3 regions of the Psychromonas saccharinae genome follow, and region 2 is predicted to be linked to each of the others. Evidence: predicted binding sites of a transcription regulator. Region 2 holds the regulator's gene; each other region holds the start of a gene.

Evidence for each region. The regulator LexA, encoded in region 2, represses DNA repair genes until DNA is damaged. The targets are predictions, from matches to a motif close to TACTGTATNNNNATACAGTA.
Region 1: ACR30L_RS12335 (SulA-like leucine-rich domain-containing protein) is a predicted target of LexA. The motif match lies at 1,217-1,236, and genes of this name have one in related genera.
Region 3: ACR30L_RS07665 (DNA topoisomerase III) is a predicted target of LexA. The motif match lies at 1,380-1,399, and genes of this name have one in related genera.

Annotation. Positions count from the first base shown of each region.
Region 1 is NZ_CP195153.1:2,779,492-2,782,786, reverse strand. Features, by position in the region: gene serS (serine--tRNA ligase) at 1-192, shown strand, start outside; gene ACR30L_RS12340 (YaeP family protein) at 452-652, opposite strand; gene ACR30L_RS12335 (SulA-like leucine-rich domain-containing protein) at 788-1,195, opposite strand; gene ACR30L_RS12330 (bifunctional metallophosphatase/5'-nucleotidase) at 1,699-3,295, shown strand, end outside.
Region 2 is NZ_CP195153.1:4,443,958-4,447,252, forward strand. Features, by position in the region: gene dinF (MATE family efflux transporter DinF) at 1-93, opposite strand, end outside; gene ACR30L_RS19870 (sensor domain-containing diguanylate cyclase) at 201-1,439, opposite strand; gene lexA (transcriptional repressor LexA) at 1,670-2,299, opposite strand; gene ACR30L_RS19880 (type II secretion system protein N) at 2,417-3,169, opposite strand; gene gspM (type II secretion system protein GspM) at 3,196-3,295, opposite strand, start outside.
Region 3 is NZ_CP195153.1:1,731,472-1,734,766, reverse strand. Features, by position in the region: gene ACR30L_RS07665 (DNA topoisomerase III) at 1-1,372, opposite strand, end outside; gene ACR30L_RS07660 (EAL domain-containing protein) at 1,700-2,569, shown strand; gene ACR30L_RS07655 (hypothetical protein) at 2,655-3,023, shown strand; gene ACR30L_RS07650 (VF530 family DNA-binding protein) at 3,093-3,295, shown strand, end outside.

The sequences.
Region 1 (3,295 bases), 1.7 Mb from region 2:
CGTCGTCTTCAGGCTCGTTTCCGTCCGGTAGGTGCTAAAAAACCAGAACTTATTCATACTTTAAACGGTTCAGGCTTAGCGGTGGGTCGTACGCTTGTTGCTGTATTAGAAAACTATCAACTTGAAGATGGTCGTATTGAAGTACCTAAGGTGTTACAAAACTATATGGGTGGTTTAACTCATATCGGTTAAATTGATTCTTGTGGTATTTCATACAACAAAAAAGGAGCTAATTTAGCTCCTTTTTTGTTGTGTCAGTGTTAATAAGTAAAGTAATAGAATTTGTGCCAATCGCGATAATTAATTGCTTTATTTTACGGGGCAAAATTTTTGTTTTTTGTTGAAAGTGCCATAAAATGAAACAACTATTTACCTCCACTTTCGATTCGAACTAAACACTTTTTCCCGTATTAAATGTGGTTCTCATATTTAACACAATTGAGATGGCTTATTAGTCATCATTATAATCACTTAATGCAAGATTCGCTGCAGCGAAAGCAGCTTGATTGCGAACATCTTCTGGTAAATCTTCATTAGCAGCTATTAAGTCTAAATTTTTAATCGCACAGGTAATTGCTTTTGGTATATAACCTACATCGCCGCTGCCGATTTGATTAATTAAGTTTTTTGTTTTTTCGCTATAGGGATACATACAGTTCTCTCATTATTTACAATGTCATTAATATTGTTGAAATTTTTAACTACTTTTTGTCCTGCCTGTATTTGGCAACATTAAAAGTGAGTAGCAAATAATACTATAACTAATTTTGTAACGAAACTAATCAAATTATTGCGTGCAGTAGACAAAACATTTGCTATTTGATGCGAGTGCAAGTTCAGATAATTCATTTTGTAATGAAGCATCACAATCAGTTAACCAAGTCACTACCGTTGAATAATTACCACTTTTTAGTGTGGATTTAAGTAGTTCGCTATGATCACCAATTTTATTTTGGGGTAGTGTGATTATGCGATTTTTGTGTATTCCTGCTTGTTGTAAAAAGGTGACATTTGGTTTTCCTGGTGGAGCGATAAATAGGATCCAGCGTTGCTCTACATCACGAGTGATATGAGATAACAGTGAATAATAGTTTTCAATATCATAGGAAATGGTTAGCGATGGCAATGCGTTGTTAGGAATAATAACGCTAGCTGGTGTGTGCTGAGTATTGTTTTGCATATAATTTGTTAACATAAAATCACCTGTTTAAATAAACACTGTATGGATTAACAGTATATTGATATTGGTTATTTATCAAGTCATTTATTCAATTAATTAGAATAAATGGTCGTATTTCAAACAAGTTCCGTCTGTTTTAGAAACATTTAGCCCGATTTACAAGCAGTAAAAGAAAGGGGCATACCTTATTATCGGCAGGAGTAATAAAATATTGAGCATAAATAGCATCTGATGTTTAGCGGTGGGAATATGCTATTTCTTTTTAATAAAATAATTGTTGTTTTTTTATTGTCTAACTAGTCAGCATTTTAGTTATGTGTAATAGTAATGATTGTTAATATCAATTTGACCTCACTTTTACATTGTTTTATGGAAACCGTAATACGGCTGACATATAACATGGTCAAGATCGGTATTAATTAATCAGGAAATTAATGGATATGGATAAATAATTTTCTGACTAAAAAAACGTTGGCTTTTAATAACGCCAATAATGAATGGAATTAATGGAGAACAACATGATTGATAATAAAAAAAAATGGGTAATGGCACCACTTGCTTTATCAATATCACTGGCACTATCTGGATGTATTGATGAGGACGATGATGATGTAGAAGAAGCTGCTTTTACATTACAACTATTACACGTTGCCGATATTGATGGTTCAACCTCTGATGCACTTGCCTATGCGGGCACGTTCGCTAGTAATGTTTCTGCACTTACGAGTGAATATCCTAATAACACATTATTTCTCAGTTCAGGAGATAACCTAATTCCTGGTTCTTTGTATGCAGCTGCTGAAGATGATTCGATGTCAGATATTGAAAGTATTGGTATCCCTGGTGGCGGTCGTGCACACATTGCAATGTTAAATGAGATGGGGTTGCAAGCTTCAGCGGTTGGTAATCATGATCTTGATGAAGGTACCGCTGCATTTGCTGAGTTTATTGCAACCGAATCCGGTGGTGAAACATCCGATTATGTTGGTACTCAATTTCCCTATTTAAGTGTTAATTTAGACTTTTCTGCAGACACTAATACCGCAAATTATGTCGTTGATGATGGACAGGTAGCCAGTACTATTCCTAATAGCCTTGCGGGAACCACAATTATTGAAGTGGACGGAGAAACCATTGGGATTATTGGAGCAACTACGCCGACAGAAGAAGATATCACATCAACTGAAGATATTACTGTCACACCGGAAAGTGATGATACGGCCGAATTGGCTGCTATTATTCAGGAGAAAGTGGATGAGTTAACTGCTCAAGGGATAAATAAAATTATCTTACTGGCACATATGCAACAAATTTCAGTTGAAGAAGAGTTGGCAACACTTTTAACTGATGTCGATATTATTGTTGCAGGTGGATCAAATACATTGCTTGCAAATGATGGCGATGATCTTCTAGATGGTGATGAAGCTGCGGACAGTTATCCCGTTTATAAAACCAACCCAGATGGCTATCAAGTACCCGTTGTGAATGTTGATGGTGATTATAAATACCTTGGTCGTTTAGTCGTTGGTTTTGATGAACAGGGAAACCTTTTAACATCGACTATTGACGATGATATTAGTGGTCCATACGCAAGTGATATTGATCTTGGTGGTACTGTTAATACGGCTGTGAATAGTATTGTCTCTGCTGTTGAAGATTTATTATTAGCGGCCGAAGGTAATGTACAAGGGCATACTGATGTATATATCAACGGGACAAGGGGTTATGTACGTACTGAAGAAGTTAACCTAGGTGATTTAACTGCTGACGCTAACCTTTGGTATGCAAGGTTGTACGATGACTCGGTTCAAATCTCTCTTAAGAATGGTGGCGGTATTCGTGCTGATATCGGATATTATGCCTATCCTGCGGGTTCAACCAGTGCAGATGATTTAGCATACTTCCCACCTGCGGCCTACGAGGCGGCTGGAAAAGAAGAAGGTGATATCTCGCAATATGATATCCAAACCGCATTGGCATTTAATAATGATCTAACCACCTTAACGGTGACTGCTTCTGAATTAAAAGGTCTGCTTGAGCATGGCGTCTCACAAATGGATGAGGCAGATGGTCGATTCCCACAAGTGGCTGGTATTTGTTTCGAATATGACTCAT
Region 2 (3,295 bases):
TAGTGGAACGCTGATATTAGAAAGCATCATCGGCAAGGCGATGGCAAAGATTTTTTTATGAATAGAACGAGTAAAAAAGTTGGATTTTGTCATTAGAGTAGACATCTTTATTGGCTATCGAGAAAGAAAAACAAATAGTAACATCTAATGTGCTGCAGAAATATACTCAACGCATTGATCACGTCAGCAGGTAAGCCATGCTAGTTATAAAGGCTATTTACTTTATTTTTGCCACTCCCTTTACTCAAATAAAGTAATGTATCGGCTTCTTTTATTAATTCACTCGCCGTTCGACATTGATTATCTAACGAGAAGCTAACGCCAATACTCACGGTGACAATAAACTCACTTTGCTGCCAAGAAAAGCGATGATTATGCAATCGCATTCTAATTTTTTCGGCAATGCTCGTTACCCCCTCAAAAGAGGTGTTTGGTAGAAAAACAATAAATTCTTCACCTCCCCAACGTCCTGCAACTCCATTTTCAGCAACGATATCCAATAAGATACTCGCAAAATACGCAATAACATGATCACCTTGTTGATGCCCATAATTATCATTTACTTGTTTAAAATCATCAATATCAATTAATAAACAGCCAATTGGCTTGGTTTCTCTATATTGCACTTCTAACCAATCATAAATAGCAGAACGATTAAACAGGTTCGTTAATTGATCGTGGGTTGCCTTATACAGCAACTCTTTCTCTAGCAACATTTTCTCGGTTATATCTTCTAAAATTCCCTGAACTGCTGGTAATCCATCCCAATAAATCACATTGTCAGTAATTTTAAACCATCGTTTTTCACCGTCATAACACAAACACTCTGCAATGATATTTTCACTTTCAAGTTTAACGCCTGCAATAAGCGCTTCATTACGTTGTATTGCATGATCTCTACATCCAACAGGCAGTCTGTCTAAAATACTTTGCTGAGATAATACAAATTCAGGCGATGTAGCCCTCATGACATTTGACCACGATTGATTAACTAAAATAGGAACAAAATTTCTATGTAGAACAATAGCCTGCGTAGAATTTAGAATTAAGTTTCTGTAATTCTGATAATTTTCTTGAAGTTGACTTTTCATCTCAACTAGCGGCGTTAAATCGATAACGGTAGTTTGTATTGCAGGACTATTTTCCCATTCGATAACATGAACAATAGAAAAAACAGTAAATTCGCGTCCATGACGATCAATATTTTGAAAAGTCTGTCCACGCGAAGACATTTTACCAGAAATAAAATCATCACAGTTTTGAATAGCTTGAGCATGAAATTTAGGGCTAATCAGATCAAGAAAAGAATCAATACTAGCAAGTAACTCTTCAGAAGAGCTATAACCGTAAATCCGCGCATAGTTATCATCAACCGACATGACTTTCATATCTTGTATGATAATAACGCCGTATGTAGAATCGATACTTATTTCAGGCATATCCATGATAATCTAAAAAAGCACTCCCATTGCTTAATAATTATAATCAAGTGTATACCAATATTATGTTTATCGAACAACTATTTAACGTTCAAAGCGAGATATTTAACTATTGATAGATTGTTGGATAATGAATGCAACGTATTGATTGCAATAACAAGCCACTATTATTGCAAAATAAACGAGTCATTAACATTCATTTTAAGATGAGGTAAAAACAAAGATCACTATTACATCCAATCAGTATTACGGATCACACCAACTGCAATGCCTTCAATATCAAATGACTGGTACTCTAAATCGACTTTAATAGGCGAAAATTTACTATTTTCAGCCTTCAGAGTGACGTTACTGCCTTCGCGGTAAAAACGCTTAACGGTAACATCATCTTCAACACGAGCGACAACAACTTGACCATTATTAATATCTTGCGTTTTATGCACGGCAAGTAAATCTCCATCCATAATTCCAATATCTTTCATACTTTCACCCTGCACACGTAACAAGAAATCGGCATTAGGGTGAAATAAAGAAGGATCGACGTTGTAATGAGACTCAACGTGTTCCTGAGCGAGGATGGGTTCTCCAGCTGCAACTTTACCAATCAACGGCAAGCCTTCTTCAGCTTCTTGAGTCGGTTTTTTGAATTTATCTAATACCCGAATACCACGAGATGTACCAGATACAACCTCAATAGCACCTTTGCGTGCTAATGCTTTAAGGTGTTCTTCAGCAGCATTCGCACTTCTAAAACCAAGAATTTTTGCTAATTCAACACGTGTTGGTGGGCGGCCTGTTTTTTCAATACAGTCTTGAATAACATCCAACACTTCACTTTGACGTTTAGTTAATTCTTTCATAACTCCCCCTATATAGGCTGTAATTACAAACAGTGTATATCCACACACTAATTTATACTAGCTACAATGGGCGTTTTTATTAAAAAAGAGACAATAAAAGAAAATTTTACGCTTCTACTACAACTTTCCATTAAAATTAAGCACAGTCTCGCCATTTTTATTTTTAGCACCAACCCAAGAGAAAACCTCTTTAATATTTGAATTAAGCTGCTCACCGGGTTTTAATAACCCTTGAAGTTGATATAAACCATTTTCTTTTAATAGGAATTTACCCGTTGTGGTTAGTTCTTCTGATTTTTGCTCTATATCTCCGACTAATTGACCCGCATCACAACTTAAATCAATATGCGCCGATTTAAGATCAACTTCTCCAAGTTCGCTATTTACGTTAGCATTATTCCAAACCGCAAACCCATCAACTTCATCACAATAGGGATCACCCTGGGATGCGTATTTTATAACAAGGGAGAGATCGCCAGTAATCTCAGCAGGTACAGTAATATTGGCGTAGGACATCAACTCTGCTGCACTCATATCTACGACAACATTTTCTGCGGACCACCCCGAAAAACCGTATAGCACCGCGCCTTTACCAGACATGGCCTGAACACCATTATGAAAATCGATATCAAATTTTAATTTTAAACCTAGTAATGCCAACCAATCGAATTCCCATTTTACTGCTTGTAATTGAAATTCGTTATTGTAATTAATATGGTTTGCTTGGCCATCCCATAAAGTCCCCGACACTGCTCCAATAGTGACACCACTGTTTTGAGGAATAAAACGCACCACCTGTTGTACAGGTAAAGTAATCAACAATGACCCTAGATACAGTACAACCAATAGTAAAATAATCTTTATCTTCATGCGGATATTATCTCTTTAATTTTTTATTAGTTAGCCAACACTAAACGATTAACTTTTACATGTCCGAGCGGATCTATTTTTGAAAAATCCGTCGATACAACTGAAATGAAATTTTGATTACTCAAA
Region 3 (3,295 bases), 1.8 Mb from region 2:
TTAGATCAAAAATGACCTTCCAACCATCTCGTAATTTCGACTTCGCTTTCGCAATAAAAACGCCTTTATTTATTTCAATCTCTGCAATGCATTCTGCATACTCATAATCTGGGTAAAATTGACACAAATATTGTTTAGCAATTAAATCGTATATATTTTGTGCAGTTTTATCTAGATTACTCAATGACTTATGTTTATCCGTTGGAATAATCGCGTGATGGGCATCAACTTTACTATCGTTCCAAGCCCGTCCTTTAATGGATAAATTTGCGTTATCCACAACTTGTTGTAGTGACTTTTGGTTATTGTGAATAGCCTTGAACACAGAGCTAGCCTGACTATGATGATTGCGCGGTAAATATCGAGAATCTGAACGAGGATAAGTTATTAACTTCTCTTTTTCATATAAATTTTGACAAATATCCAATACCTGTTGTGCGCTATAGTGATAACGTTTTGCCGCCGCAATCTGTAATGCAGATAAATTATAAGGTAATGGTGCAATTTGCTTTTTATTTTTAGCCGTATACGCCGTCACTAAAGCAGGTTGATTTGTTATTCGCGTCGCAACATTTTCGGCTAAGCCTTTAACGACAACACGCCCCTCTTCATCTTGATATTTTTCACACGCTTCGCTGGGTTTCCACTTTGCAGTAAATAATTCATTATTAGGCGAGTTATTCGTTTGTAGATGCGCCAACACTTCATAAAAAGGCTTACTTACAAATTCTTCAATCTGAAGATCACGCCTTGCGACTAGTCCTAATAACGGAGTTTGCACTCTACCGACGGAAATAACTCCGCGATAACCGGACTTTTGTGCTTGTAATGTATATACGCGAGTAAGATTTAAGCCGTAAAGCCAATCAGCTCGTGTTCTCGCCAAAGCCGATGTTGATAGTGCAATAAATTCTTGATTCGACCGTAATGCTTGCAATGAACGTTTTACCGCATTGGTCGTTAAATCACTAATTAAACAACGTTCAACTTGTTTTAATTTCGCTCCTTTAACGCCACTAAAATGGATCACCTCATCGACTAATAATTGCCCTTCGCGATCTGGATCACCTACATGAACAAGATGGTCTGCTTGTTTAATTAATTTCTTAAGAATGGTTAATTGTTTACTGGTTTTTGGATTGGATTTTAATTTCCATTCTTGAGGAATAATGGGAAGGTGTTCAAACTGCCATTTTTTATAAGCTGGATCATAAGCTTCAGGATCAACTTGAGTAAGTAAATGCCCGATACACCAACTTACCACATCCCCATTACCAACATAGATACACCCTTCTGCTTTACGATGTGGTTTAGGTAATGCATCGACAACGGCACGCGCAAGGCTTGGCTTTTCAGCAATATAAAGTTTCATAAACACCAACTGTTTTTATAAACAGTATATTGAGTTTTTAATCAAATTCAAGTTAATCACTAAAAAGTCTGCTCCAATGCTTCTTTGTTTACCTAAAATTGCTAATTGCCACAGAAGGATTAGATATAAAAAAAACAAAAGTTTCACTCAATATATTTTCAAATAAGGCGATAATACTATTACAGAATAAATGTAACTCATCTAAATCAAGGTGTTATTACAATAGTTTATTAACACGATTATTTTGATAAATAGGCTTTCTATTGAATTAACTATTTATCATATACGACCCACTTATAACTAAAATAAAAAATGTAAGGATACATAATGGCCGTTGAGTTAGAACCTTTTTTCCAGCCAATTATTGATGTTAATAATGGGTTGATTGCTTATAATGAAGTGCTTGCTCGGAAAAAAAGACAAGATACTGGTCGATATGTTTCTGCAGGTGCTATTTTTTCTTCCCCTGCACTATCATTGAATCAAATTTTACGATTTGATAAACAAGTAAGATTTAAAGCATTTGAAAAATATAAAACCTATGATGGTGACGCTCATCTATCCATCAACATATCGCCGAACTGGTTTAATGAACATGCGCCTTTTCTTAAATTAGCAGAACATGAAATTCCAACATTAAGCATGCTGAATGACTGTGGCATCGATCCCCAGCGAATTGTTATTGAGTTAACTGAATATGCGGGTGATAAAGCCCTAATCCAACATTTTGTCAACGCTTACCGAAAAATGGGCGCTAAGATTGCGATTGATGATTTTGGCACGGGATTTTCTCAAATCGATAGATTAATCGAAATTGAACCCGATATTATTAAATTAGATATGAGTTTATTCCAACGTTCACTTATCAGTAATTACACGTTAGACCTAATTAAAGTGATTGCCAGCTTTGCTAAAAAAACACACAGTGAACTCATTTTCGAAGGTATTGAAACTATCGAACAGTATAAAATTGCAGTGGATTCAGGAGCAGATCTTGTTCAAGGTTATTTATTCTCGCAAGCTAAACCCGAATTTTTTCAAGACAATCATTTTGCCGAAAAAATAAAAACATTGTCTCCTCAAAAACACACTATCCTATCGAGTCCGAACAATCACGAGGATAGAGCTGAACAATGGCGAAATAAACATGTTAGTGCATCGTCAAGGTACTCGAGCGGTAAAACTATCCTAAACTAAAAAGCATTAATCTATTCGATGATTTAAATTGTGTTTTTGTAGGGTATAATTATTGTTATAGGATCTTTTCACTTGGAGAATAACAATGCGGATCATAGCTAGCATATTATTATCAACTGCCTTACTCGTCACTGGGTTTCCTATTTTTGCTGCGGAATCTCAGAGCAATATATCGACTAAATGGGATAATGCTAAGAATTCAACCCAAAAAGCATTACAACAAAGTAAAGAAGCCGGTTCAGCTATTTGGGAAGCCAGTAAAGAAAGCTCTCAAGAAATATGGTCCGATAGTAAAGAAATGAGTGAGCAAGTTTGGGATGATGTGAAGGAAAAAAGTGCCACCGTCGTTGAAAAAGGTCAAACACTATTAAAAAAAGGTAGTGATAAAATGGGCAATCTACTAGAAAATGAAGCAGAAGAAGTTCAACCTGAAAACACCGATATCATGCTTTAATTTATAACAACACTCCAGTTTACTGATCGTTCCTGTTACAATCTCGTTTTTTTAATAATTGGATATAAAATGAATAACGATCCCCTCCATGGCGTTAAGCTCGAACAAATATTAATTGCGCTAGAAAAAGAGCTAGGCTGGGAAAAAATGGGGACGCTATTAAATATCCGCTGTTTTATTAATAATCCACGTCTTAAATCTAGTTTAAAGTTTCTCAGACAAACTCCTTGGGCACGCAGTAAAGTTGAAATTTTGTATCTCAAAACGTTTTG